DNA from 2 places in the Streptomyces asiaticus genome. Region 2 is predicted to be linked to the other one. Evidence: predicted binding sites of a transcription regulator. Region 2 holds the regulator's gene; the other holds the start of a gene.
What was found. Region 2 encodes HrcA, which represses chaperone genes, less so after heat shock. Its sites were predicted from a motif close to TTNGCACTCNGNNNNNCNGAGTGCNAA; they were not measured.
Positions count from the first base shown of each region.

Region 1: a site for HrcA is predicted at 2,269-2,295, ahead of groL (chaperonin GroEL). Genes of this name have one in related genera too.

Region 1 covers NZ_JAGSHX010000006.1:4,059,564-4,074,195, reverse strand. The annotation lists gene thrC (threonine synthase) at 1-1,250, shown strand, start outside; gene KHP12_RS24555 (MoaD/ThiS family protein) at 1,247-1,525, shown strand; gene KHP12_RS24550 (cold-shock protein) at 1,934-2,140, shown strand; gene groL (chaperonin GroEL) at 2,458-4,083, shown strand; gene murQ (N-acetylmuramic acid 6-phosphate etherase) at 4,225-5,157, opposite strand; gene KHP12_RS24535 (MurR/RpiR family transcriptional regulator) at 5,341-6,318, opposite strand; gene KHP12_RS24530 (DUF8819 family protein) at 6,645-7,001, shown strand; gene KHP12_RS24525 (DUF4031 domain-containing protein) at 7,001-7,273, shown strand; gene KHP12_RS24520 (Cmx/CmrA family chloramphenicol efflux MFS transporter) at 7,634-8,878, opposite strand; gene KHP12_RS51265 (HNH endonuclease signature motif containing protein) at 9,097-10,563, shown strand; gene KHP12_RS24505 (hypothetical protein) at 10,551-10,793, opposite strand; gene ltrA (group II intron reverse transcriptase/maturase) at 11,417-12,676, shown strand; gene KHP12_RS24495 (helix-turn-helix domain-containing protein) at 12,979-13,809, shown strand; gene KHP12_RS24490 (DUF397 domain-containing protein) at 13,806-14,030, shown strand; gene KHP12_RS24485 (hypothetical protein) at 14,041-14,199, opposite strand; gene KHP12_RS53825 (wHTH domain-containing protein) at 14,243-14,425, opposite strand.
Region 2 covers NZ_JAGSHX010000006.1:2,833,260-2,847,891, forward strand. The annotation lists gene KHP12_RS19630 (nitronate monooxygenase) at 1-777, opposite strand, end outside; gene dnaJ (molecular chaperone DnaJ) at 959-2,092, opposite strand; gene hrcA (heat-inducible transcriptional repressor HrcA) at 2,093-3,109, opposite strand; gene KHP12_RS19645 (MBL fold metallo-hydrolase) at 3,274-3,996, shown strand; gene KHP12_RS19650 (DUF3097 domain-containing protein) at 4,081-4,902, shown strand; gene hemW (radical SAM family heme chaperone HemW) at 5,105-6,337, opposite strand; gene KHP12_RS19660 (SpoIIE family protein phosphatase) at 7,205-9,256, opposite strand; gene KHP12_RS19665 (AMP-dependent synthetase/ligase) at 9,493-11,382, opposite strand; gene lepA (translation elongation factor 4) at 11,629-13,509, opposite strand; gene rpsT (30S ribosomal protein S20) at 13,783-14,049, shown strand; gene KHP12_RS19680 (glycine-rich domain-containing protein) at 14,603-14,632, opposite strand, start outside.

The DNA of each region.
Region 1 (14,632 bases), 1.2 Mb from region 2:
CCGGTGCCTTCGGCCCCGCCGTCGCATTGTCCTGCCGGGAGTGCGGTGAGCGCTTCGAGCTGGGTCCGATCTTCGCGTGTGAGGCCTGTTTCGGGCCCCTCGAGGTCGCGTACGAGCTCCCGGCCGGCGACCCGGAGGGGCTGCGCCGGCAGATCGAGGCCGGTCCGAACAGCATCTGGCGCTATGCCCCGCTGCTGCCCGTCCCCGCGGACGTGGCGGATCTGCCGAGCCTGAACCCCGGCTTCACCCAGCTGGTCAAGGCCGACAACCTCGCCCGTGAGCTCGGCGTCACCGGTGAGCTGCACATCAAGGACGACTCCGGGAACCCGACCCACTCCTTCAAGGACCGGGTCGTCGCCATCGCCGTCCAGGCCGCCCGCACCTTCGGCTTCACCACCCTCTCCTGCTCCTCCACGGGCAACCTCGCCGGCGCGGTGGGCGCCGCGGCCGCCCGCGCGGGCTTCCGCTCCTGCGTCTTCATCCCGCACGACCTGGAGGCGGGCAAGGTAGTCATGGCCGCGGTCTACGGCGGTGAGCTGGTCGGCATCGAGGGCACCTACGACGACGTCAACCGTTTCTGCAGCGAGCTGATCGGCGACCCTGCGGGTGAGGGCTGGGGCTTCGTCAACGTCAATCTGCGGCCGTACTACGGCGAGGGCTCCAAGACCCTGGCGTACGAGATCTGCGAGCAGCTCGGCTGGCGGCTGCCGGACCAGATCGTCGTCCCGATCGCCTCCGGCTCCCAGCTCACCAAGATCGACAAGGGGCTGAAGGAGCTGATCGCGATCGGTCTGGTCGAGGACCGGCCCTACAAGATCTTCGGCGCCCAGGCCGAGGGCTGCTCCCCGGTCTCCGCCGCCTTCAAGGCCGGCCATGACGTCGTCCGGCCGCAGAAGCCGCGGACCATCGCCAAGTCGCTGGCCATCGGCAATCCCGCGGACGGCCCGTACGTCCTGGACATCGCCCGCCGTACGGGCGGCGCGGTGGAGGACGTGAACGACGAGCAGATCGTCGACGCCATCAAGCTGCTGGCCCGCACCGAGGGGATCTTCGCGGAGACCGCGGGCGGTGTGACCGTCGGCGTGACCAAGAAGCTGATCGAGGACGGTCTGCTCGACCCGTCCCTGACGACCGTCGTGCTCAACACCGGCGACGGCCTCAAGACCCTCGACGCGGTGGCCCCCACCACGGGTCCCTCCGCCATCATCCGCCCCACCCTTGACTCGTTCCGAGAGGCTGGCCTCGCATGAGCGTCAACGTCCGAATCCCGACCATCCTCCGCACCTACACCGGCGGTCAGGCCGAGGTCCCGGCCGAGGGCGCGACCCTCGCCGAGGTCCTGGCGGACCTGGAGAAGAACCACGCGGGCATCTCGGCGCGCGTCCTGGACGACACCGGCAAGCTCCGCCGCTTCGTGAACGTCTACGTCAACGACGACGACGTCCGCTTCGCCGACGGCCTGGCCACGGCGACCCCGGACGGCGCCGGGATCTCGATCATCCCGGCGGTCGCGGGCGGCTGCTGACCTCGCGCCCCCCTCCTCACCTTTGGCATCGCCCCGTCCGGGGACAACCGGACGGGGCGATTCCGTGTGTGGAATCGCGATACAGTTGCCCGGATTCCCCGACGGCTCCGGGGTCGGAGCCACATATGAGAACTCGTCAAGTTGTGCGTAAAGTGTGAGCGCGAATTGTCGGGTTGGTTCCTTGTGTCCGGCCCGGCTTGCCCGAACTTCACATAATTTCTCACTTTTAACCGTTCGGCCGTGCCCAGAATTCTCGTCCGATTGACCTGTTGCAGAGGGCGTTGGGACGGATACATTCAGCGGCGGTCGACGCGTTCCGGCGCACACCCCCCACATCCGGGGGGTGAGGTCTGACCCGGGTCCGCGGAGTGCGGTCCTGCGCAAGGGCCAGCAATAGGGGAGTTAGGAATGGCTCAGGGCACCGTCAAGTGGTTCAACGCGGAGAAGGGGTACGGCTTCATCGCGGTCGACGGTGGTGCGGACGTGTTCGTCCACTACAGCGCGATCCAGATGGACGGGTACCGCACCCTCGAGGAAGGCCAGCGGGTCGAGTTCGAGATCTCGCAGGGTCAGAAGGGCCCGCAGGCCGACATGGTCCGCGTGGCCGTAGGCTGACGCGCCGACGCGACGCAGCTGAAACGAACAAATCTGAAGGGTCCGTGCCCCGAACAGGGTACGGACCCTTCGGCGTGTCCGCGCTGATCATCAGCGGCTTGGCGCAAGGGCGCATGAGTGCAATGCCGCTTGCACTCGATGGGTCCGAGTGCTAATCATTGGCGTTAGCACTCTGACGTTGAGAGTGACAGAAGGACCGGGTCGGTGAGGCCCGCCAGGCCATGCGGGGTAAGGAACCGCGCGGCAGGCAGGTCGTCCGTCGCGGGCGCCAGCGCGGTCCGGAGCAATCCACCCCGTCTCTGGGAGGACCACTTCACATGGCCAAGATCATCGCGTTCGACGAGGAGGCGCGGCGCGGCCTCGAGCGCGGGATGAACCAGCTCGCCGACGCCGTCAAGGTCACCCTCGGCCCCAAGGGCCGCAACGTCGTCCTCGAGAAGAAGTGGGGCGCCCCCACGATCACCAACGATGGTGTGTCCATCGCCAAGGAGATCGAGCTCGAGGACGCGTACGAGAAGATCGGCGCCGAGCTGGTCAAGGAGGTCGCGAAGAAGACGGACGACGTCGCCGGTGACGGCACGACGACCGCGACCGTCCTCGCCCAGGCGCTGGTCAAGGAGGGCCTCCGCAACGTCGCCGCGGGTGCCAACCCGATGGCGCTCAAGCGCGGTATCGAGAAGGCCGTCGAGGCCGTCTCCGCCCAGCTCCTCGAGCAGGCCAAGGACGTGGAGACCAAGGAGCAGATCGCCTCCACCGCCTCCATCTCCGCCGCCGACACCCAGATCGGTGAGCTCATCGCCGAGGCGATGGACAAGGTCGGCAAGGAAGGTGTCATCACCGTCGAGGAGTCGCAGACCTTCGGGCTCGAGCTCGAGCTCACCGAGGGCATGCGCTTCGACAAGGGCTACATCTCCCCGTACTTCGCGACGGACATGGAGCGTATGGAGGCGTCGCTCGACGACCCGTACATCCTGATCGTCAACTCCAAGATCAGCAGCGTGAAGGACCTCCTCCCGCTGCTCGAGAAGGTCATGCAGTCGGGCAAGCCGCTGCTGATCATCGCCGAGGACGTCGAGGGCGAGGCCCTGGCGACCCTGGTCGTCAACAAGATCCGTGGCACCTTCAAGTCCGTCGCCGTCAAGGCCCCGGGCTTCGGTGACCGCCGTAAGGCCATGCTCGGTGACATCGCCATCCTTACCGGTGGCACCGTCATCTCCGAGGAGGTCGGCCTCAAGCTGGAGAACGCCGGTCTCGACCTGCTCGGCCGTGCCCGCAAGATCACGGTCACCAAGGACGAGACCACGATCGTGGACGGCGCCGGCGACACCGAGCAGGTGCAGGGCCGCGTCAACCAGATCCGCGCCGAGATCGAGAACTCGGACTCGGACTACGACCGCGAGAAGCTCCAGGAGCGCCTGGCGAAGCTGGCCGGCGGCGTGGCCGTCATCAAGGCCGGTGCCGCCACCGAGGTCGAGCTCAAGGAGCGCAAGCACCGCATCGAGGACGCGGTGCGCAACGCCAAGGCCGCCGTCGAGGAGGGCATCGTCGCCGGTGGTGGCGTGGCCCTGCTCCAGACCGTCTCGGTCTTCGAGAAGCTGGAGCTCGAGGGCGACGAGGCCACCGGTGCCCAGGCCGTGCGCCTGGCCCTGGAGGCCCCGCTGAAGCAGATCGCGGTCAACGCCGGTCTCGAGGGCGGCGTCGTGGTCGAGAAGGTGCGCAACCTGACCCCGGGTCACGGCCTCAACGCCGCGACCGGTGAGTACGTGGACCTGATCGCCGAGGGCATCATCGACCCGGCCAAGGTCACGCGCTCCGCGCTCCAGAACGCCGCGTCGATCGCCGCGCTGTTCCTCACCACCGAGGCCGTCATCGCCGACAAGCCGGAGAAGGCCGCCCCGGCGGGCGCTCCGGGCGGCATGCCGGGCGGTGACATGGACTTCTGATCGACTCGGCGCGTTCGCTCGCCGGTCGGTCGTACCGTCCGAACGTCGGGGCGGCACCCTCTCCCAGGGGTGCCGCCCCGACGGCGTATCCGGGCCCCGTGCCCAGACGGCGTATCCGGGCCCCGTGCTCAGATGAGGGGCTTACCCCGTGGCGGCCTCCAGGGCGGCGCGCAGATGGCCGTGCGCCTCGGCGAGGAGCTTCTCGGCGGTCGGGGCGTCCACCTCGCCCAGGATGGTCAGGATCGCGTTCTTCACCTCGCCGTCCGTGGCCGCCAGCGCGCTCTCGATCCGCTCGTCGGAGGCGCCGGTCGCCAGGAAGACGATCCTCCGCGAACGGGCGCGCAACTTGTCGTTGGAGGCGCGCACATCGACCATCAGATTCCCGAAGGTCTTGCCCAGCCGGATCATGGTGATGGTCGAGATCATGTTGAGCACCAGCTTCTGGGCCGTGCCCGCCTTCAGCCGGGTCGAGCCGGTGAGCAGCTCCGGCCCCACGATGATCTCGATGCCGTGGTCGGCCGCGGCGGCGAGCGCCGAACCGGCGTTGCAGGACAGCCCCACGGTGAGCGCGCCGCGCCGCCGGGCGTGTTCGACCGCGCCCACGGCGTACGGGGTGCGGCCGGAGGCCGAGACGCCGACCACGGTGTCGTCGGGCCCGATCCCGAGCCGGTCGAGGTCCCGGGCGGCCAGCTCCGCGCTGTCCTCCGCGCCCTCGACCGAGGTCACCATGGCGTCCGGGCCGCCCGCGATCACCCCGACGACCTGCTCGGGCCGGGTGTTGAAGGTGGGCGGGCACTCGCTCGCGTCGAGCACCCCGAGCCGTCCTGCGGTGCCCGCGCCCGTATAGAGGAGGCGGCCGCCACGGGACATCCGCGTGGCGATGGCGTCGATGGCGGCAGCGATACGGGGGAGCTGGCCGGCGACGGCGGTGGGGACGGCGGCGTCCTCCGCGTTCATGATCCGGGCGATCTCGAGGGTTTCGAGCCGATCGATCTCGGCGAGTTCGGGGCGGAACGCCTCGGTAGTCAGGGTGTCGAGCTGGGCGCGGAGCTGTGCGGAGTCGGCGGTAGTCATGGCGAAGCGGCTCTTTCCGGTACGTCAGCGTGAGGGTGGGGGTGACGGTGACTTGGAAGGGCGGTCACCGGGCGAAACAGCGACCGGTATCGGGGGTGGGAGCGCGCGGGCGGGACCGGCCGGCGGGACCGTCGGGCGGAGGGGCCGTCGGGCGGAGGGGCCGTCGGGCGGGACCGGCCGGGCTCAGCGGTGCCCGGGACGCGGATCGTGGCGGTGCGCGAGCGCCTCGTACGACGCGGAGAGCGCGGGCGCCGCCGATTCGTACGTCCGCTGGGCGACCCCTATGAACAGGCAGTCCACCACCAGCAGCTGGCTGGTCCGGCTGGACATGGCCGCCGGGCGCAACTCGCTCTCGCGGGCGGTGGAGGTGGTGAGCACCAGGTCCGCGTACTGCGCGACCTCGCCGTTCGGCCGTCCGGTGATCGCGACGGTGGTCGCCCCGTGCTCGAAGGCCACCCGCAGCGGCTCGATGACGTCGGTCGTACGCCCGGAGTGGGTGATCGCGATGGCGACGTCGCCGGAGTGCAGCTGGACCGCGTTGGTGACCGCGAGGTGTGGATCGGCGTGGGCGTGGGCTATCAGCCCGATGCGCAGCAGCTTCTGGACCAGGTCCTGGCCGACGAGGCTGGACGCCCCGACCCCGTACACATCGATCCGGCGGGCGGCGGCCAGCGCCGAGACGGCCGCCTCGACCTGGCTGGTGTCCAGCCCGGCGGCGGTGTCGGCGAGGCACTGCTGCTCCTCCCGCGCCAGCTTGGTGACCACGTCGGCGATCGGATCGTCCACCGCGATGTCCGCGGTGACGGCCGGGGCCCGGCCGGCGGCCTGCTGGGCGGCGAGCGCGGCGAGCGCGAGGCGCAGATCCCGGTATCCGGGGTAGCCGAGCAGCCGGGAGGTGCGGACGACCGTGGCCTCACTGGTACCGGTCCGCTCGGCGAGCCCGGTGACGGTGAGCGCCGCGCAACCGGCCGGATCGCCGGCCACGGCTTCGGCGACGCGGTGCATGGACCGGGTCATGGAGGGGGCTAACGTGCGGACCTTGGCGGCGAGGGCGGCAGGGGCGGGTGGGGCGAGGGGTGTGGGCGGTGTGGGTGCTGGTGTGGGTGGTGTGGCGTCGGGCTGCGGAGGAGGCATGAAAGTTTCCTTCAGATCGCTACTCACCAGCGAAAACTATTTCCGGCCACGGTGCCGGTCAACCCTCCGGACGACGACGCGGCGGGTCGGCGAGCGGGCGCGGGGTAGCCGGGACGGACGGGGCAGTCAGGACGAACGGGGTAGCCGGGACGGACGGGGTAGCCGGGACGGACGGGGCAGCCGAGACGGACGGGGCAGCCGGGAGGCGGAGGAATCGAACGGTCGCGGGCCGAGCCGAGCCGGGACGGACCGAGCCGGGACGGACCGAGTCGGGACGGACCGGCCCGGGACGGACCGGGCCCGCGGGCGAAGCGAACAGGCGACAGGAGGAAGCAAAGGTGACAATGGGACCCATGAAGCTCGAACAGGCACTGCACGCGGCCCGCGCTCTCGTCCTGGCCGACCTCGCGGCGGGGGAGGTCGCCCGCGCCGACATCGTCTCGCTGGTCGAAGACGCGATCGCGCACCGGCGGTGGTGGGTCGAGCAATGGCCGGAGGGCGCCGCGTACGTGGCCGGTCTGGTCGCCCAGGACGTCCAGGACGCCCTGCTGGAACGGTACGGCCGCTGGCCGCTGTGCCCCGTCTGCACCACGGGCGGCGACCTCCACGCCCTCGACGTGGAGCCCGAGTTGGGCCCCGACCCGCACTGGGTCTGCGGCAAGACGGCGGTCGCGGTGGCGCCCGTGGGATCGCTGGGCACCACCCTCTGATGGCCGTCCTGATCGACCCGCCCGCGTGGCCGGGCCACGGCCGCCTGTGGTCCCACCTCGTCAGCGATGCCTCCTACGCCGAACTCCACGCCTTCGCCGCCCGCATCGGCGCCCCGCGCCGAGGCTTCGACCGCGACCACTACGACGTGCCGAGCGAGCTGTACGCGAAGGCGGTACGGGCGGGTGCGGAGGAGGTCGGCAGCAAGGAACTCCTCCGCCGCCTCAAGGCCGCGGGCCTCCGCCGACCCAAGCGGGCCGCGGGCGCCGACTGACCGGAATGGGCGGGCCCGCGGCCGCCTTGCCGCTCTGCCGCCTTGCCGCTCTGCCGCCTTGCCGCTCTGCCGCCTTGCCGCTCTGCCGCCTTGCCGCTCTGCCGACCGGCTGCTCTGCCGCTCTGCCGCCTCGCTGCTCTGCCGCCTCGCCGCTCTGCCGCTCTCCGACCGGCCGCACGGCGCCCTCGCCGCGCCCTCGTCGCGCGCGGGTCCGCGCGCGGGTCCGCGCCCTCGCCGCGCGCGGTGCCGCGCCGCCGCTCGTGCCCACGAGCGTGTGCGGGCGTGTGCAGGCGTGTGCGGGCGTGTGCGGGCGTGTGCGGGCGGTGTTGCCGCAGCCCGCGCAGCGAGGCGGGCGCCTGTTCAGCGCGTGGTGCGCGACGGGTCAGCGGCCAGGTCGTGGGCCGCTTCCCTGCCCGCCGAGGAGGCCGATGTGGCGATGACGCGGGACGCGCCCTCCGCCCGGTGCACCCGCATCGCGGCGGCCGTCGTCGCCGCGCCCGTACCGGCGAGGGCCGCGCCCGTCCAGGCCACGGCCGGGTAGCCCCAGCCCGCGTCGATGACGAGGCCGCCGAGCCACGGGCCCACGGTGTTGCCGATGTTGAAGGCTGAGGTGTTCGTTGCGCCCGCGAGCGTGGGCGCGGCGTTGGCGAGGTTGAACATCCGGGCGTTGAGCGCGGGCGCGGTGAAGAAGGCGGTGAAGCCGAGCATCAGCGCCAAGGTCACCGCCGCGACCGCGCTGTGCGCGGTCAGCGCCAGCGCGCTCAGCACGACCGTCGAGGCGACGATGCCCCAGAACATCGTGCCGAACAGATGCGCGTCCGCGATCCGCCCGCCGATCACCGTACCCAGCAGCGCGCCGACCCCGAACAGCGCCAGCACGGTCGGCACCCAGCCCTCGTCCAGCCCCGCCACGTCCGTCAGCAGCGGCCCGAGGTAGGAGAACAGGCAGAAGACCGCGCCACCGCTCAGCGCGGTGGCGGCCAGCGCCAGCCACACCTGCCGGTCGCGGTAGATGCGCAACTCGGCCCGCAGCCGCGGCTGGTCGTCCCCGGTCGGCACCTCCGTACGCGGTACGAGCGCGACGACCCCGACCAGCCCGACCACCGACAGCCCGGCCACCGCCCAGAAGGCGGCCCGCCACCCCGCGTGCTGCCCGAGGAACGCCCCGGCCGGTACCCCGGCGATGTTCGCGATGCTCAGCCCGCCGACCATCACCGCCATCGCCTTGGCCCGCGCGTTCACCGGCACCAGCGACACCGCCACCGCGGCGCCCACGGCCCAGAACCCGGCGCACGCCAGCGCGCTCACCACCCGGGACGCGAACAGCACCCCGTACGACGGCGCCACCGCCCCCGCGATCTGCCCGAGCCCGAACACCGCAAGCAGCGCCATCAGCGTCGTCCGCCGCGGCAACCGCAACGTGGCCGCCGCCAGTACAGGCGCCCCGACCACCATCCCGATCGCAAAGGCCGATATCAGCAGCCCGGCGGTGGGGATCGACACCCCCATGTCCCGCGCGACGGGTTGCAGCAGCCCGGACAGCATGAACTCGGAGGTACCGAGGGCGAACACGGACAGCCCGAGGACGTAGACCGCCAGGGGCATGCGGGAGCGAGCGGAATCCGCTGGGGAGGAGGAGGGCATGCCAGGCTCAACGTCGTGGAACGAGGTCGGCATTCCTGCGCGGAACATCGGGGTGTGCGCTTCTCGAACGTTCACTCGATGGTGTGGACTGGCGGTTGTGACCTGGTGTCGTCACGCTGAGTGAGGAAGGATGGAGATGTGAACCCGCTGGGGGAGGCGGGTTGAGGAGATCACGGGGGGTGATCGACGTGACGGAGGAGACGACCAGCGAACTGAACGGCCCGGGCACGCCGGACGAATGGGCCGCGTATCTGGCCACAGCGGCTCCGGGGCCGGAGACCGCGGCCGTACTGCCGGTCCTGGACGCGGAGAAGCTGTCCCGCACTGGCCGGATCGACGCACTAAAAGCCCTGGAGCGTCATACGGGGTGGATCCAGGCACACCAGGCCCAGATCCTGGCCGCGTTGGAAGCGGACGCCGAGGCGGAGCTACCGGCGGCCGTACGGGATCGCGACGCGGAGGCCGCCTGGAACTTCACCTGCGAGGAAGTGGCCTGTGCGCTGAAGCTGTCCGGCACGACGGCCGCAAAGCGTCTGGAGGTAGCCCGCGAGCTCGACCGGCACTACCCCACCACGCTGGGGATGCTGGAGCGCGGAGAGATCTGCTACATGCAGGCAGTAGCCGTCACCGAGGCATGCGCAGTCCTGGACCCCGAGGTGGCGGGACAGGTCGAGGCCGCCTTGGTGGAGAAGATGCCAGGCATGGCCACCGGCCAGACCCGCCGCGCTCTGGCCCGCGAGATCCTACGAGCCGATCCGCACGGCGCCGAGCAGCGCCACCAGGCCCGTAAGCGCGAGCGGCAGATGGTCCACTATCCGAAGGACGACGGCATGGCGCTCTGGGGCGCCACCCTCCCGGCCGAGCAGGCCGCGGCCATGAACGCCGCCGTCGACGCCCACGCCGCCACCCTGCCCGACGAGGGCCGCACCCTGGAGCAGAAGCGGGTGGACGCCCTGGTCGACCTGGTGCTCAACCGCACCGACCCGGGTGTGGCGACTTCAGGTGTGCGGGCTTCAGGTGAACCGGTCCTGGGCGAGCCAACCCCGAGCGGGTCGGCCCCGAGCAGGCCGGCCCCGGGCAGGTCGGGCCTGGGCGGTCCGATCACAAGTGGTCCGATCACAAGTGGGCCGACCACAGGTGGCCGCTCGGCGGCAGTCGTCCAGGTCACCGTCCCCTTGGACGTCCTGATGGGGGACAGCGACGACCCGGCCCAGCTCAAGGGCTACGGCCCGATCACCGCAGGGCAGGCCCGAAGGATCGCCTTCGCCAAGGGCACGGTCTGGCACCGCCTGATCATCGAGCCGAAGACCGGGATGCTGATCAAGACCGACCCCACCACCTACAAACCCACCGCCGAAACCGAGCGGCATGTCATCGCCCGCGACGCCTACTGCACCTTCCCGACCTGCCGCATGCCCGCCCACCGTTGCGACCTGGACCATGTCGAGCCGTTCAACCACCACGACCGGGCGGCGGGCGGCCAGACGGTCCCGGAGAACCTCGGGGCTCTGTGCAGACGCCACCACCGGATGAAGACCCACCACCCCGGCTGGGCGGTGAAGCGCGACTCCCGAACCGGCACCACCACCTGGACCGCCCCCACCGGCCACAGGTACACCAACCGACCCCATGACTACCGTCGCTGATCGGCTCGGTTCCGCTCGTCGGCGCCCTGCTCGCCACGGACAAGGAGCCGTCCACCCCTGCTCTCGACGACGCGCAATGCGTCTGTCAGCGCCTCAACCAGCCGCCGGGCCAGAAAGCGGAGTCCACCACTTGTCGCCTTGTCCTCGTCGAGCAGAGCGCGGGCATGGGCGAGCAGTTGGACGCCCATGGCGAGTTGGAGAGCCTCGACCTCGTCTGCCTTCCGGCTCAATCGGCTGTTGCCGTTGTCCGTCGCCAGATAGCAGGGCTTTGTGTGTCCTGAACATGAAAGGGAGTTGGTTGTAGGGCAGCTTCTGGAAGTGGTGCTGTGCGGGAGATGAAGGTTTTGGCCCTTCGGAGTCGCCCTGCGGGGGGAGGCTTCAAACCGCCTCATGCTGCATTGGCTGAAGACCGTTGTGGTGAGCGATGAGGAAAAGGCGCCCGAGAGGCGTCAGGTAGGGACCGGGAAGACGAACGCAAGTGAATCGCTGCTGACGTGTCGAAATGCTACAAGACGACATCAAAACCGGGGTTTAAAGCCAACTCCGGGATGGGTCTGGCGGGTGCCCGTCTATTGGCCAGGCGATGTCCGGCATGGAGGCGACGTGAATCCGGTCTGCGGCTTCCGCATGGAACAGGAGAAGGCACGCCTCGATACTGCCCGCCGTGCCTTGGCGGGTGAGAGGGAGTGCCCCAAGCAGCAGAAACTGTGAGGGGTCGAGTACCGAGGCGGGGCGTGCCGGCGGACCGGCTCGTAGTAGTGGTGAAGCCCCTGTAGCGGGGGTGGAGCGAAGGGGCCGGGTCGTTCGTGACTGTGTTGATCGCATCAACCGGAGGATCTCCGGGAGGAGTTCGATGGGCCAGTTGAAGTCACAGGTCAAGCCATTTGAAATTTCGAAGTGGGAAGTCAAGGAGGCGTGGGAGGAAGTCAGAGCGAATAAGGGTGCGCCGGGGGTGGATGGGCAGGGAATCGATGACTTCGAAAAGGGTCTGAAGAACAATCTGTACAAGATCTGGAACCGGATGTCGTCGGGCTCGTACTTTCCGCCTCCGGTGCGGGCGGTGGCTATTCCCAAACCGCACGGCGGTGGCACGAGGATGCTCGGCATTCCCGCTGTCGCCGACCGGGTGGCACAGACCGTGGTGGCCCGGCATCTGATGCGTAGGGTGGAGCCCGTTTTCCACCCGGACAGTTTCGGATACCGGCCCGGACGGTCTGCCTTGGATGCAGTGGAAAGGTGCCGGAAACGCTGCTGGAAGCGGGACTGGGTGGTGGAACTCGACATCGCCAGGTTCTTCGACAGCGTGCCCTGGGACCTGCTGGTCAAGGCGGTGGAAGCGCACACCGACGCCGTCTGGGTGAAGTTGTACGTGCGGCGGTGGCTCGGTGCCCCGCTCGTCATGCCCGACGGATCCCTGCTGGAGCGGGAGAGGGGAACCCCGCAAGGAGCCCCGGTATCTCCCGTGCTGGCAAACCTGTTCCTGCACTACGCGTTCGACACCTGGATGGCACGGGAGTTCCCGGCCGTCTGGTTCGAGCGGTATGCGGATGACGCGGTGCTGCACTGCGTCTCCGAGCGCCAGGCCCGCCACGTGCTGGCCGCGCTCACGGACAGGATGGCCGAGGTTGGACTGCGACTGCATCCGGCCAAGACCCGGATCGTGTACTGCAAGGACGGCAAACGCAAACGCGCCTTCGAGGACACCGCGTTCACGTTCCTGGGGTACACCTTCCGCGCCAGACGCAACCGGGACCGACATGGCAGTCAGTTCCTGTCGTTCGAACCGGCGGTCAGTAAAGAGGCCCTGAAGAAGATGAGCCGCGAGGTCCGTTCCTGGCGCCTGCATCGTCGCTCCGACCTGTCCTTCGCCGAGCTCGCACGTCGGATGAACCCCGTCGTCGCGGGCTGGATCAACTACTACGGCCGTTTCCGGCCCTGGGAGATGTATCCGCTCTTGATGCGCATCAACGCCTACCTGGTGCGCTGGATCCGCAAGAAATACAAACGGCTCTCGGCCCGGCGGACAGCCATCGCGAAGATGCAGGAGATCGCCCGGCGATACCCCCGAATGTTCGCGCACTGGCACTGCACCACCGTGGCCGTATCGACCTGACGATCAGAACGATAAGAGCCGTGTAACGGGAGACTGTTACGCACGGTTCCGTGAGAGCCGAGGGGTGCGACTCCCCTCGGCTACTCGACCCCTCCGGGCTGGACCATGGCAAGAGGCGTAGACCGTTCATGTCATCAGCTCCACTCAGCTGTTTCCGGCGACGCCAGGATGGGCACCGCGTGTAGTCAATTGGTCACGCGGGTAACGCGGATGCCGAGAGAATGAGACGCATTGAACGGCTGCGCGCAAGTCCGTGACCTGCCGCGATGCTGGCCCTGATCACATAGCGAGAGGTCACAGCATTGGACGAGACCACCCCACCAGCTCACTTGAACCCGCTCCAGCGCTTCGGTCGTGACGTCAAACAGGTCCGTCTCGCCCGCAAGCTCACGCAGAAGCGCCTGGGCCAGGCGGCCGGCTACTCGGAGGCGTACGTCAGCAGGGTGGAGGCCGGGAAGCTTCTGCCCAGACCCAGCGACAAGTTCGCGAAGGGCTGCGATATCGCGTTCGGCACGGGAGAGTTGTTCGCGGGCATGCTTCGGCGGATCGATGAGGGCGACCATCCCTCGTGGTTCACCCCGTATCTCAACCTGGAACGCAAGGCGTCACGGGTGCTCGATTATTCGGCGAACCTCGTGATCGGCATCCTTCAGACGAAGGACTACGCAGGGGCCATCTTCCGGTCATCCCATCCGCGGGAAGAAGCCGAGGTGATCGAGGGCAAGGTCGCGGCACGTCTGAGCCGACGCGCGGTATTCGAGCTGGAGGCTCCGCCGCTCCTCTGGGTCATCCTGCACGAAGCGTGCCTGCGAACGGTGGTTGGCGGCGCCGACGTCATGACCGGGCAGCTTGAGTACCTGTTGACGGCGGCGGAGTCACCACACGTCAAGCTTCAGGTCATGCCGTTCTCGGCAGGAGCTCCCGCCGCACACGCGAAGCCCTTCACCTTGTTGCGCTTCACGGATGCCCCCACGGTGCTTTACACCGAGACCCGGGTGGGCGGCAGGATGCACGACTCCGCACGGACGGTCGCCAGTGCCCTGGATGACTATGATCTGCTCAGGGCGCATGCGCTGTCCCCGGATCGATCACTGAGCCTGATCAAGACCGTGTCGAAGGAGTACCGCGAATGAGCGCCGACTTGGATCTCACGGCTGCCCAATGGGACAGGTCTTCTTACAGCGACGGCAGCGGCGGCCAGTGCGTCGAGTTCTCCCGCACCTTCGCCCAGACCCACGACACCATCCCGGTCCGCGACTCCAAGAACCCGCACGGACCGACGCTGACTTTCCCCGCGGAGGGCTGGTCGTCGTTCGTGTCCGCTCTCATACGCGGTGAGTTCCCTGAGGTCTGACGCAGGCGTCTTACTCGAACCAGTCCTCCGCCTCGTGGGACATGCCGAGCCGTGCGGCGAGCTCGGCCGCCTCGCGGAAGGTTGTCCGGTGGCGCATCGCGACTGAGGCGAGAGCTGGCAGGGAAATAGGGCCGATACGGTGGTCGCTGCGGGCGGATTCGATCGTCATCGCGGTCTTCGGATTGAGTACGTCAGCGAGTAGCTGCTCAGTCTCAAACATCGACTGGTCTGTTTTCGGCAGGCCAGTCCGATGGAATTCGGTACCCGCGCTTGAACAGCTGTGCATCTTTTTGAGTTACGAGTTCAGAGGCGGGCAGGGGGTCAGGTATCTCGAACCCCAGCTCGGCAAGGCGATCTGCGACATCCGGTACTGATCTGTCGAGATGCTGAGCGATCGCAGCCAGTTGTCCTCTGGGGATGACTTGACCTGGAAGGACAGCTGGGCCTCCGCGAGCGGGAGGGTGCCGCCGCGGGCGGCGACGTCGGCGAAGACCTGCTGGAGGGCGTCGACGGTCGCGGCGAGGTTCTTGCGCAGTGGGCCGAGCGGGACCATGCGCAGTTCGGGGTTGCCTCCTCCGAGGATGCCCATCGAGTCGTCGTCG
Region 2 (14,632 bases):
CGTCATCGCCTGCTTGTGCAGGGCGTTCGCCCCGGACTCGGGGCACACCAGGAACGCGGTCCCCAGCTGGGCCGCGACCGCGCCCGCGGACAGCGCGGCGGCGATCTGCGAACCGCGCATGATCCCGCCCGCCGCGATGATCGGGATCTGGACGTACTCACGGACCAGCGTGATCAGCGACAGCAGCCCGAGCCCGACACCCATCCCGTCCGCGGCCGGGTCATTGCTGTACGTGCCCTGGTGACCGCCGGCCTCCACACCCTGCACACAGACGGCGTCGGCGCCCGCCCACTGGGCGGTCTGCGCCTCGACGGGCGAGGTCACGGTGACGACCGTACGGGTGCCGACCTTGGCGAGGGCGTCGAGGACGGCGCGGGTCGGGCAGCCGAAGGTGAACGAGACGACCGGAACGGGGTTGTCGAGAAGCACGGCGAGCTTGGCGTCGTACGCGTCGTCCGAGCCCGACTCCGGGTCGCCCAGCGGGGTCTCGTACCAGGCCGCCTCACCCGCGAGCCGCTCGCCGTAGGCCGCGACGGCGGCCGGGTCGGGGTTGGGCGGCTGCGGCATGAACAGATTCATGCCGAAGGGCCGGCCGGTCAGCCCCCGCAGCTGTTTGATCTCCTCATACATCGCCTCCGGCGTCTTGTAGCCGGCGGCGAGGAAACCGAGGCCACCGGCCTCGGAGACAGTGGCGGCGAGCTGCGGGCAGGAGGCTCCACCCGCCATCGGCGCCTGCACGATCGGGTACCGGTAAAGATCGGTCAGCGCGGAGGACATGGCCACATCGTGTCATGCCCTCCGCACCAGCTCACCACCGGATCAAGGGCGTCGCGAGCCGATTCCCGGCCGGAACGCCTACCGTCCGTTGAACGCGTCCTTCAGCCGCGAGAACAGCCCCTGCTGCCCCGGCTTGCCGCACTCCCCCGGGGGCCAACCCCCGTACCCCCGGCCGAAGCGCCTACCGTCCGTTGAACGCGTCCTTCAGCCGCGAGAACAGCCCCTGCTGCCCCGGCTTGAACTCGCCGGTCGGGCGCTCCTCGCCGCGCAGCTTGGACAGCCGCCGCAGCAGCTCCTCCTGCTCCGGGTCGAGCTTGGTCGGGGTGGTCACCTCGACGTGCACGATCAGGTCGCCCCGGCCGCCGCCGCGCAGATGGGTGACGCCGCGCTGGTGCAGCGGGACCGACTGGCCGGACTGGGTGCCGGGTCGGATGTCGATCTCCTCCAGGCCGTCCAGCGTCTCCAGCGGCACCTTGGTGCCGAGGGCCGCCGCGGTCATCGGGATCGTCACCGTGCAGTGCATGTCGTCGCCGCGCCGCTGGAAGACGGGGTGCGGCACCTCGTGGATCTCCACGTACAGGTCGCCCGCCGGGCCGCCGCCCGGTCCGACCTCGCCCTCACCGGCCAGCTGGATCCTGGTGCCGTTGTCCACACCGGCGGGGATCTTCACCGTAAGGGTGCGCCGCGAGCGGATCCGGCCGTCGCCCGCGCACTCCGGGCACGGGGTCGGCACCACGGTGCCGAAGCCCTGGCACTGCGGGCACGGCCGCGAGGTCATGACCTGGCCCAGGAAGGACCGCGTCACCTGGGAGACCTCACCGCGGCCACGGCACATGTCACAGGTCTGCGCCGAGGTGCCCGGCGCCGCGCCCTCGCCGCTGCACGTCGTGCAGACGACCGCGGTGTCGACCTGGATGTCCTTGGTGGTCCCGAACGCGGCCTCGCTGAGCTCCACGTCCAGCCGGATCATCGCGTCCTGACCGCGCCGGGTCCTGGAACGCGGACCGCGCTGCGAGGCGGTGCCGAAGAACGCGTCCATGATGTCGGAGAAGTTGCCGAAACCCGCGCCGAAGCCGCCGGCGCCACCGCCGCCCGGCCCGGCGTTCGGGTCCCCACCCAGGTCGTAGACCTGCTTCTTCTGCGGGTCCGACAAGACCTCATAAGCGGCGTTGATCTCCTTGAACCGCTCCTGGGTCTTCGGATCCGGGTTCACGTCCGGATGCAGCTCTCGGGCGAGCCGCCGGAATGCCTTCTTGATCTGGTCCTGCGAGGCATCACGAGGCACGCCCAGGACTGCGTAGTAGTCCGTCGCCACTTACGACTCCGCCAGGATCTGTCCGACGTAACGTGCCACTGCGCGTACCGCTCCCATCGTTCCGGGGTAGTCCATGCGGGTCGGTCCGACCACGCCGAGTTTGGCGACCGCCTCGTCGCCGGAACCGTAGCCGACCGCGACGACCGAGGTGGCAGTCAGCCCCTCGTGAGCATTCTCATGCCCGATCCGCACGGTCATACCCGAGTCCTTGGCCTCGCCCAGCAGCTTGAGGAGGACGACCTGCTCCTCGAGTGCCTCCAGAACGGGCCGGATCGTCAGGGGGAAATCATGCACGAAACGCGTGAGGTTCGCGGTGCCGCCGATCATCAGCCGCTCCTCGGTCTCCTCCACGAGCGTCTCGAGCAAGGTCGACAGCACGATCGAGACGGTCCCCCGGTCCTCCTGTTCGAAGGACTCCGGAAGATCCTGCACCAACTGCGGCACATCCGCGAAACGCCGCCCCACGACCCGGCTGTTGAGCCGGGCGCGCAGATCGGCGAGCGAATCCTCGGTGACCGGGGTGGGGCAGTCGACCATGCGCTGCTCCACCCGCCCGGTGTCGGTGATCAGCACCAGCATCACCCGGGCCGGGGCCAGCGGGAGCAGCTCCACATGGCGCACCGTCGAACGGGTCAGCGACGGATACTGCACCACCGCCACCTGCCGGGTCAGCTGCGCCAGCAGCCGGACCGTGCGCCCCACCACGTCGTCGAGGTCGACCGCACCGTCCAGGAAGTTCTGAATGGCCCGCCGCTCCGGGCTGGACAGCGGCTTGACTCCGGCCAGCTTGTCCACGAAGAGGCGATAGCCCTTGTCCGTGGGGATCCGCCCGGCGCTCGTATGCGGCTGGGCGATGAACCCCTCGTCCTCCAGAGCGGCCATGTCGTTACGCACCGTGGCCGGGGAGACCCCCAGCCGGTGCCGCTCGGTGAGCGCCTTGGAGCCGACCGGCTCCTCCGTCCCCACATAGTCCTGGACAATGGCACGCAGCACCTCGAGTCTGCGTTCGCTGAGCACCCCGCGCACCTCCAGTCCAGCGGTCTCATCAGGTCGTCCGTCTGGCACTCACCGGGCACGAGTGCCAGAGCCCCTCCGCCAGTGTACGGCGGGGTGCGGTGGCATGGGCAAGAGCCGCCGTCGGCAGCAACTCTCCCCCATCCCCATTGAGCTAGCGTCGCGGTATGGAGACGTGTTGGGAAGAGGCGGGCTGGGAGCGGCTCGCGCCCGGTGTGGCCCGCCGTCGGATGCCGGAGTGGGACGAGACGGTCGGCGTGGTCGTCGGACGGACCGACATCCTCGTCGTGGACACCGGCGCGACCCTGCGCGCCGGGGCCGAACTGCGCTCCGGGATCACCCGGCTGACCGGCCGCCGCCCCACCCGGATCGCGCTCACCCATCCGCACTTCGACCATGTCCTGGGCTCGGCCGCCTTCGCGGGCTGCGAGGTCTACGGAGCCACGGGCCTGGACGAGCTGCTGCGCCGTGAGCGGGAGACGCTGCGCGAGGACGCGATCCGCCACGGGGTGGACCGGGACGCCGCCACCGAGGCAGTGGACCATCTGGCCTCCCCGCACCACCTGGTCTGCGGGGAGCTCAGCCTCGACCTCGGCGGCCGTACGGCGCTGCTGGCCAATGTGGGGCCGGGCCACACCGCCCATGACCTGGCCGTCCTGGTGCCCGGCCGGCCCGAGGTGGTCTTCTGCGGCGATCTGGTGGAGGAGTCCGGGACGCCCCAGGCCGGGCCCGACGCGATCCCCGGCCACTGGCCCGCCGCCCTCGACCGGCTGCTCGCCCTCGGCGGCGCGGACGCGCGGTACGTCCCGGGGCACGGCTCCGTGGTGGACGCCGCGTTCGTACGGGCCCAACGCGACGAACTGGCCGCCCGCTTCGGCGTGTCCGGCTAGCCGTCGCTCTAGGCGTTCGCCTAGTCGTTCGCCCGGTTGCGCGTCTGCGGGAGCGGGTGGCCGTCGCGCGCTATCGTCATCCGGATGCGACAGTACGACCCGGACCTGACCCCGCCCTGGAAGCGGCAGCGGCCCGCTCCCGAGGTCCCCGCCGAACCGGACCTCGTCGTAGAGGAGGTCACCACCGGATTCTGTGGTGCCGTGATCCGCTGTGAGAAGACCGCCCAGGGTCCGACGGTCACTCTGGAGGACCGCTTCGGCAAACATCGCGTCTTCCCCATGGAGCCGCGCGGTTTTCTGCTCGAGGGGCGTGTCGTCACGCTCGTCCGCCCGCGTGCGGCGGCCCCCAGCGCGCCGCGGCGCACGGCCTCGGGGTCGATCGCCGTGCCGGGAGCCCGTGCGAGGGTCGCCCGCGCGGGGCGCATCTATGTCGAGGGGCGCCATGACGCGGAGCTGGTCGAGCGGGTCTGGGGCGACGATCTGCGCATCGAGGGTGTCGTCGTGGAGTACCTGGAGGGCGTCGACGACCTGCCCGCCATCGTCGACGACTTCGCCCCCGGCCCGGACGCCCGGCTCGGCGTCCTCGTCGACCATCTGGTGACGGGCTCCAAGGAGTCCCGTATCGCCGCGCAGGTCACCGGCGAGCATGTGCTGGTCCTCGGCCACCCCTACATCGACATCTGGGAGGCCGTGAAGCCGTCCTCCCTCTCCATCCCGGCCTGGCCGACGGTGCCGCACGGCCAGGACTGGAAGAAGGGTGTCTGCCGCGCCCTGGGCTGGCCGGAGAACACCGGGGCCGCCTGGCAGCGGATCCTGTCCTCGGTCCACTCCTACAAGGACCTCCAGCCGGAGCTCCTGGGGCGGGTGGAGGAGCTGATCGACTTCGTGACGGCCCCACGGGGCTGACGGCCTCCGTGAGGGGCTGACGGTCTCCGTACGGGCTGACGGTCTCCGTACGGGCTGACGGTCTCCGTACAGGGCTTGACGGCCTCCGTACGGCCCTATGGCTCCCGTACGGGCTAATGGCCTCCGTACGGGCCAAGTGGCCGTCGTACGGGCTGACGGCCGCCGTAAGGGCTCCCGTACGGGCTGACGGCCCCGCCCCGCCTCAGTCCACCAGGTCCCGCACCACCGCGTCCGCCAGCAGCCGCCCCCGGAGCGTGAGCACGGCCTGCCCGCGCCCGTACGGCTCCGGCTCCAGCAGGCCGTCCTCCAGGGCCCGTGCCGCGGCCGCCGCCCCGGCCGGGCGCAGCAGCTCCAGCGGGCAGCCCTCGGCCAGCCGCAGCTCCAGCAGGATCCGCTCCACCCGGCGCTCCTCGGCGGACAGCAGCTCCCGGCCCGCGCCGGGCGACCGGCCCTCGCCCAGGGCCTGTGCGTACGCCCCGGGGTGCTTCACGTTCCACCACCGCACGCCGCCCACATGGCTGTGCGCGCCGGGGCCCGCGCCCCACCAGTCGGCGCCGCGCCAGTACAGCTCGTTGTGGCGGCAGCGCCCGGCGGGCGAGGTGGCCCAGTTGGAGACCTCGTACCAGGCGAACCCGGCGGCCGACAGGGTCTCTTCGGCGATCAGATAGCGGTCCGCGTGCACATCGTCGTCGGTCATCGGCACCTCGCCGCGCCGGATCCGCCGCGCCAGCTGGGTGCCCTCCTCCACGATCAGCGCATACGCCGACACATGGTCCGGGCCCGCCCCGAGGGCCGCCTCGAGTGAGGCGCGCCAGTCCGCGTCGCTCTCCCCCGGCGTCCCGTAGATCAGGTCCAGGTTCACATGGCCGAATCCGGCCGCCCGCGCCTCGGCCACACACGCCTCGGGCCGCCCCGGGGTGTGCGTACGGTCCAGCACCTTCAGGACGTGCTGCCGGGCGCTCTGCATGCCGAAGGAGATCCGGTTGAAGCCCGCATCCCGCAGCTCCGCCAGATACCGCGGATCGACCGACTCCGGATTGGCCTCGGTCGTGACCTCGGCCCCCTCGGCCAGCCCGAACTCATCCCGGATCGCCCCCAGCATCCGCCCGAGGTCCGCCGCCGCGAGCAGGGTCGGGGTTCCGCCGCCGACGAACACGGTCTCCACGGCCCGCGGGTCGTCCCCCAGCACCTTCCGCGCCAGCCGCACCTCCTCGACGACCTGCTCGGCGTAGTTGTCCCGCGAGGCGAGCACACCGCCGGAGCCGCGCAGCTCACTGGCGGTGTAGGTGTTGAAGTCGCAGTAGCCGCAGCGGGTGGCGCAGTACGGCACATGCAGATAGAACCCCAGCGGCCGCCGCTCCGCCCCCGCCAAAGCGGTCGCGGGCAGTGCGCCGTCCTCGGGCATGGGCTCACCATCAGGCAGTACGGAAGGCATGCCCCCATTGTCCGGCACGCCCGCCGCCACTCGGGACCGCGAGACGGCGCCCGGACGCCGGGGGCCGTGGCGTCCGGGCCCACGGGGCGTCCGGCGAACCACGCGGGGCTCCGCGTAGCGGTGCTTTCCCCTCCCCGCCCCTTCCCGATACCAGGGGCTCCGCCCCTGGACCCCGGCGCCCGGGGGCGGAACCCCACCACGCGGCGGAGCCGCACATCGATGCCGCGGGAAGGGGCGGAGCCCCGGGCCCGAGGTCTGGGGGCGGAGCCCCGGGTCTGGGGTCTGGGCCCGGAGCCCCCGGTCCGGGGCCTGAGCGCAGAGCCCCCGGTCCGAGGTCTGGGCGCGGAGCCCCGGGGCCCGGGATCTGGACGCGGAGCCCCGGGTCTGGGGCCTGGGCCCGGAGCCCCCGGTCCGAGGCCTGAGCGCAGAGCACCCGATCCGGGACCTGAGCGCAGAGCACCCGGCCCGGGACCTGAGCGCGAAGCCCCGGGGTCCGGGACCTGAGCGCGAAGCCCCCGGTCCGGGGCCTGAGCGCAGAGCACCCGATCCGGGACCTGAGCGCAGAGCACCCGGCCCGGGACCTGAGCGCGAAGCCCCGGGGTCCGGGACCTGGACACGGAGCCCCGGGTCTGGGGTCTGGGCGCGGAGCCCCCGGCCCAGGACCTGGACACGGAGCCCCCGGCCCAGAATCTGGGCGCGGAGCCCCCGGACCGGGTCTGGGGGCGGAGCCCGCGGACCAGGATCTGAGGCGGAACCCCCGGACCGGGGTCCAGGGGCGGAGCCCCGGTTGTGGGAAGGGGCGGGGAGGGGAACAGCCCGCCGCAGGCGTCACCACCCGCCGGACGCCCCTAGAGCACCGGACGCGCCCTAGAGCACCTTCAGGACCAGCATCGCCAAATCGTCGTCCGGCGGATCCGCCGCGAACTCGTCCACCGCCCGGCGCACCCGCTCCGCGACCTGCCGCGCGCTGAGCCCCGCGCACAGCGCGAACGTCGCCGCCAGGCCGTCCTCGTCGTCGAACTGCCGGTCGCCCGATCGGTGCTCCGTCACCCCGTCCGTCACACAGAGCAGCGTTTCCCCGGGCGCCAGATCGAACGATTCACTCTCGTACGACACATCGTCCACAACGCCCAGCAATATCTGCGGCGCCGCCACCGTCTGCACCTCGCCGTCCGGCCGCAGCACGAGCGGCAGCGGATGCCCCGCGCTGGCCAGCGTGCAGCGCGCCCCCAGGCCGTCGCCCAGCGGCTCCAGCTCCCCGTACAGCAGCGACAGGAACCGCGCGACCCCGCCGCCCGCCGACAGCCCCGCGCCGCCGACCAGGCCGCCGTCCACCAGCTCCACGACCCCGGCGGGGCCTCTCACGGCCTCCACACCGGCCACCACGGCCTCCGCGGCGCCCTCGACGGCCTGCTCCACCGCCTCCTCGCCCAGCAGCTGGTTGAGCCGGTCCAGGACCTCTCCCACGCCGTACCCCTCGCGGGCGAGCAGCCGCAGCCAGGGCCGGACGAGGCCGGTCACCACGGCCGCCTCCGGGCCGTTTCCGCAGACGTCGCCCAGGACGAAGCACCAGCGGCCGTCACCGGCCGGGAAGACGTCGTAGAAGTCGCCCCCGGCCGAGATCTCGCCGGTCGGCTCGTACACCACCGCGGACTCGACCCCGGGGATCCGCGGGATCACAGACGGCAGCAGCCCGCGCTGGAGCACCCGGCTGATGGTCGCCTGGCGGGTGTAGCGGCGGGCGGAGGCGAGCGCCAGGGCGACGCGGCGGGCGAAGTCCTCGATCAGGCCGACCACTTCGGCCGGCATCCGCACCAGCCCGGCCCGCCCCAGCAGCAGCGTGCCGAGCGCGCGGCCGCCCGCCACCAGCCGGCACGCGAGGGCCGCGCCACCGGGCCCGTACGCGGCGGGGTCGGCCGGCCAGGGCCACTCCACGGCGCCGCCGCGGACGGCGGTGGGCACATGGGGCGGCTCCTTCTCCAGCACCTGCCGCAGGCCCTCGATGCGCCCCTCGCTGGCGTGCCAGACCCGGGCAAGACGCGGCGGACCGCTGGTGGAGTCGAGCCAGATCGCGCACCAGTCGGCGAGCCGGGGCACCAGCAGCTGTCCGGCGAGCGAGGTGACCATGTCCTCGTCGAACTGCCCGGCCAGCAGATCGGACGCCTCGGCGAGGAAGGAGAGCGCGCCGCGCTGGATCCACTCGGGGTCGCGGCGGACCGGGACGAGGCCCTGCCAGGGCGCGACGATCTCGACGGCCTCGACGGCCTCCTTACGGTCGTCACCGACGGGCCCCAGACCCTCAGGGACGACCCCCGGCCCGAAGCCGCCGTCCGGCCCGGCCACGGTCGCGTTCGCCGCGTCCACGGCATCCATGGTGTCCACGGCGGCCGCGGCGTCCATGAAGGCCGAGCCCATGCCGCCCGCGGCGGCCGGGCCCGTGGGCGCCACCGCCATCTGGAACCACACCGACTTGGTCGCCCGCCGATAGGTCGTCCCCCAGGACTCGGCGACCTCGGCCACCAGCCGGAGCCCATGGCCCCCGGCGTACTCCGGCGGCTCGTCCGCACCCGGCGGATCGCCGCGCACCACCCGGGTGGGATGGTGATCGGTCACCTCCACCACCAGGGACGGCGGCTCGCCCTCGCGGTCCGACACATCCAGCGCACAGCTCACCTCGACGGCGGTGCCGGCGTGCACCACCGCGTTGGTGACCAGCTCGCTCACCAGCAGTACGGCCTCGTCCGCCACCTGGTCGGTGACCCGGTCGGCGGCCGGGACCTCGAGCGCGGCCCAGTCGGCGAGGGCGGCGCGGACGAACCGGCGCGCGGCCGAGGCCGCGAGCGGACTACAGGGCAGGCTGACGCGTGCCGATGCGCTGGTACGGACGGGGCCGACCCCACCCCCGACCGGTAGAACCACCCCACCGCCCTCAACCGACCCACCAGAAGTGGCAGAAGATGACGTCCCCACTGTGCGGCTCCTGAAGAAGCTCCGTCATAACGCCGTATCCGTAACCGTATCCGGCACGGACAGAGTGACAGACGGACCGCCCTCATATGCACCGGGTTACGCAAGTGAACCGCGATAAGGGGAAAATTCATGTGTCCGGCGGGCCGGTCAACCCGAAATCCGGTGGGGGGTCGTATCCTTGCCCGTTAAACCTCTCGCGCGCCCGCGTACATGTCCTCGATCAGGTCCTTGTACTCACGCTCGACGACCGGGCGCTTGAGCTTCAGGCTGGGCGTCAACTCCCCGTGCTCCACGTCCAGATCGCGGGGCAGCAGCCGGAACTTCTTGATCGTCTGCCAGCGCTGCAACCCGTCGTTGAGCCGCTGCACATGGCCGCCGATCAGCTCCCGCACCTCATCGGTGTCCACGACCTCCGCGTAGGTCTTGCCGCCGAGGCCGTGGTCGCCCGCCCACTTCATGATCGTGGGCTCGTCGAGAGCGATCAGCGCGGTGCAGTAATTGCGGTCGGCGCCGTGCACCAGGATGTTGGAGACGAACGGGCACACCGCCTTGAACTGGCCCTCGATCTCCGCCGGGGCCACATACTTGCCGCCCGAGGTCTTGATCAGGTCCTTCTTGCGGTCGGTGATCCGCAGATAGCCGTCGGGGGACAGCTCGCCGATGTCCCCGGTGTGGAACCAGCCGTCGGATTCCAGCACCTGCGCGGTCAGGTCCGGCAGCCCGTGGTAGCCCTGCATGATGCCGGGGCCGCGCAGCAGCACCTCGCCGTCATCGGCGAACCGCACCTCCAGGCCGGGGAACGCCTTGCCGACCGTGCCGGTGCGGTAGTCCGCCGGGTTGAGGAAGCTGGCGGCGCTGGACTCGGTCAGACCGTAGCCCTCCAGGATGTTGATTCCGGCGCCCGCGAAGAAGTAGCCGATGTCGGGCGCGAGCGCGGCGGAGCCGGACACCGCGGCCCGCAGCCGGCCGCCGAACGCCTCGCGCAGCTTGCCGTAGACCAGCTTGTCGGCCACCGCGTGCTGGGCCCGGAGGCCGAAGGGCACGGAGGCGGTGCCGGTGCGGCGGAAGTTGTCCTGAGAGACCCTGGCGTAGTCCCGGGCGACCTCGGCCGCCCACTGGAAGACCTTGTACTGGGCCGACCCGCCCTCGCGCGCCCGCTGGGCCACCCCGTTGTAGACCTTCTCGAAGATCCGCGGCACGGCACACATATAGGTCGGCCGGACCACCGGCAGATTGTCGATGATCTTGTCGACCCGGCCGTCCACCGCCGTGGTGTGGCCGACGTAGATCTGCCCCGCCGTCAGCACCTTGCCGAAGACATGCGCGAGCGGCAGCCACAGGTACTGCACATCGTCGGGGAAGAGCAGTCCGTCCTGATTGCCGATCACAATGGCCATGTAAGACCAGGAGTCATGCGCCAGGCGTACGCCCTTGGGGCGCCCGGTGGTACCGGAGGTGTAGATGAGCGTCGCCAGCTGATCGCTGCGCAGGGCGTCCATCCGCTCCCGTACGGCGTCCGGCTGCCCTTCCAGCAGGGCCGCGCCCCGCTTCTCCAGCTCGGTGAGCGAGAGCACCCAGCCCTCGGGGTCGTCCGCGGCGGGGACCGCGTCGTCGGCCTGGATCACCACCACATGGGCCAGCTCGGGGAGTTCCTCGCGCTGCGCCCGCACCTTGGCGAGCTGCGCCGCGTCCTCGGCGATCAGCACCCGGCTGCCGGAGTCGGAGAGGATGAAGGAGGTCTCGTCGGCGTTGGTGGTCGGGTAGACCGTGGTGGTGGCCGCGCCCGCACACAGCACGCCGAGGTCGGCCAGGATCCACTCCACCCGGGTCGAGGAGGCCAGCGCCACCCGCTCCTCGGGGCGGATGCCCAGATCGATCAGCCCGGCGGCGATGGCGAAGACCCGATCCGCGCTTTCCCGCCAGGTCAGCGGCCGCCACTCATCGGGGCCCGTGCCCGAGGCAGGAGGCACCGGATAGCGGTAGGCCTCCTTGTCCGGTGTCGCCTCGACTCGCTGGAGGAAGTGCGTCGCCAGGGACGGCGGCCGGTTCTCGAGCAAGTTCTGTGTGTCGGTCACGGCATCCTCCGGGGCCCGCATCATTGCTTGGTGACTCGCGAGTAACCTTCGAGTAGGTGATCAGGGTAGGGGCCGAATCCGTACGGCGTAAGGGGGCCGGGTCACGTTGTTCTCACGAGATGCCCAAGAGAAGCCCCGGAAGGCGGCGGGCCCGGCGCATCCATCACGCCAGGCCCGCTGACCACGCTGTCCCCGGCGGGCGGTTCCTCCCGTCCCGGTGGGCGATATCCGCTTCTTCGCCTTGATCTACTTCTTGGCCTTGGAGTCCTTACCGCCGTCGGAGTCGGAGGACAGCACCGCGATGAAGGCATCCTGGGGCACCTCCACGCTGCCGACCATCTTCATCCGCTTCTTGCCTTCCTTCTGCTTCTCCAGCAGCTTCCGCTTACGGGAGATGTCACCGCCGTAGCACTTGGCGAGGACGTCCTTACGGATGGCACGGACCGTCTCACGGGCGATCACCCGGGAGCCGATGGCCGCCTGGATGGGCACCTCGAAGTTCTGCCGCGGGATGAGCTCGCGCAGCTTGGCGACCAGCCGGACACCGTACGCGTACGCCTTGTCCTTGTGGGTGATCGCCGAGAACGCGTCCACCTTGTCGCCGTGCAGCAGGATGTCGACCTTGACCAGCTCGGAGGTCTGCTCACCGGTGGGCTCGTAGTCGAGCGAGGCATAACCGCGGGTCTTGGACTTCAGCTGGTCGAAGAAGTCGAAGACGACCTCGGCGAGCGGCAGGGTGTAGCGGATCTCGACCCGGTCCTCGGAGAGGTAGTCCATGCCGAGCAGCACCCCGCGGCGGTTCTGGCACAGCTCCATGATCGCGCCGATGAACTCGCTCGGGGCGAGGATGGTGCCCCGTACGACCGGCTCGTGCACCGTGTCGATCTTGCCCACCGGGAACTCGCTGGGGTTGGTCACCGTGTGCTCGGTGCCGTCCTCCATCTCCACCCGATAGACCACATTCGGTGCGGTGGCGATCAGGTCGAGATTGAATTCGCGCTCCAGGCGCTCACGGATGACCTCCAGGTGCAGCAGCCCGAGGAAGCCGACGCGGAAGCCGAAGCCGAGCGCGGCCGAGGTCTCCGGCTCATAGACCAGCGCGGCATCGTTGAGCTGGAGCTTGTCCAGGGCCTCGCGCAGCTCGGGGTAGTCCGAGCCGTCCAGCGGATACAGCCCCGAGAACACCATCGGCTTGGGGTCCTTGTAGCCGCCCAGCGGCTCCTGGGCACCGCCGCTGACCTGGGTGATCGTGTCACCGACCTTGGACTGGCGGACATCCTTCACACCGGTGATCAGATAGCCCACCTCGCCCACGGACAGTCCGTCGGCGGGGGTCATCTCCGGCGAGTTGGTGCCGATCTCCAGCAGCTCATGGGCGGCGCCGGTGGACATCATCCTGATCCGCTCGCGCTTGCTGAGCGTGCCGTCGACGACCTTCACATAGGTCACGACGCCCCGGTAGGCGTCATAGACGGAGTCGAAGATCATCGCGCGGGCGGGGGCGTCGTGGACGCCCACCGGGGCGGGCACCAGCTGGACGACCCGGTCCAGCAGCTCGGCCACGCCCTCACCGGTCTTGGCGGAGACCTTCAGCACGTCGGCGGGGTCGCAGCCGATGAGATGGGCCAGCTCGGCGGCGTACTTCTCGGGCTGCGCGGCGGGCAGGTCGATCTTGTTGAGGACCGGGATGATCGTGAGCTCGTGCTCCATCGCCAGATAGAGGTTGGCGAGGGTCTGAGCCTCGATGCCCTGGGCCGCGTCCACCAGCAGGATGCACCCCTCGCACGCGGCGAGGGAGCGCGAGACCTCATAGGTGAAGTCCACATGGCCGGGGGTGTCGATCATGTTGAGGATGTGGGTGGCGGGCTCGCCGCCCTCGTCCTTCGTCGGCGCCCAGGGCAGCCGGACCGCCTGGGACTTGATCGTGATGCCGCGCTCGCGCTCGATGTCCATGCGGTCGAGGTACTGCGCGCGCATCTGCCGTTGCTCGACCACACCGGTCAGCTGGAGCATGCGGTCGGCGAGCGTCGACTTGCCGTGGTCGATGTGCGCGATGATGCAGAAGTTACGGATCAGAGCCGGGTCGGTACGGCTCGGCTCCGGCACATTGGTAGGGGTCGCGGGCACGCAGGGTCCTGTGTCTAGGCGGGACTCGGTGTTATCGGTATGGGTCAGTCCCGTCCATGGTCCCATGAATGGCGACCTCTTCCGGGTTTGGGACGCCATGGACCCTGCTGGTAACCTGGCCGACTGTGTCTCGTGCCCCCTCTTTCACGGAGATCTCCAAGGACATCTCCACGGGGGACGCCATGGATGTCTTCACGGACGCCTCTGACGCCCCTATGGGCACGGACGCACCACGAAGCAAGTGAAACCCAACGAACCTGCGAAGGCTTTTACGTGGCGAACATCAAGTCCCAGATCAAGCGGAACAAGACGAACGAGAAGGCGCGCCTGCGCAACAAGGCGGTCAAGTCCGAGCTGAAGACCGCCATCCGCCGTACCCGCGAGGCCGTGGCCGCCGGTGACGCCGAGAAGGCCACCGAAGCCATCCGCATCGCCGCGCGCAAGCTCGACAAGGCCGTCAGCAAGGGCGTTCTGCACAAGAACAACGCCGCCAACAAGAAGTCGGCGCTCGCCCAGCAGGTCTCCAGCCTCCAGGGCTGACGCCTTCCGGGGCTGACCTCGAAGGCTGACGCCTTCCGGGGATGGTCTCCAGCCGGTTTGGGCACAGCGGTCCCTCTCACCCGCTCCAACCGGCAGTCGAGAGCCTCTCCAGCCCCTTCAGCGGCACCGCGCCGCACGCGGCCTGCGTTCGCCATCTGGGCCAACGTGCTACGCATAGTCGGCGCGGACCGTAGCCACATCGCGCACTGTTCGCCACACTGCGTGAGCGCCCCTGGTTCGCCGGGGGCGCTTTGCTGTGTCCGGGTGGCTACAGCCAGGCACGAAGAAGCCCCGCCCGGCGCCACGGGGGTGAGCGCACGAACGGGGCCGTTGTTGGGTTGTTGAGCTACTTCCTGTCGTCCGCCGTCCGGCTGGTGCCAGGCTTGGGGACGACGAACCCCCGGATGGGTCGCCCGGTGCATTCCCGGAGCGCGCGAAGCGTGGTCACGAGGGTGAGGTACCGCGGGTCAGTCCAGGTACGGGGCATGTCGAACCTCCTGGGGCGAGAGTACGGCCATCAGCGGGGCTCGATTGCCGTTCCGGGGAGCGTTCATCACTCCGTGGGGCCGGGGTCCGGAGGCAT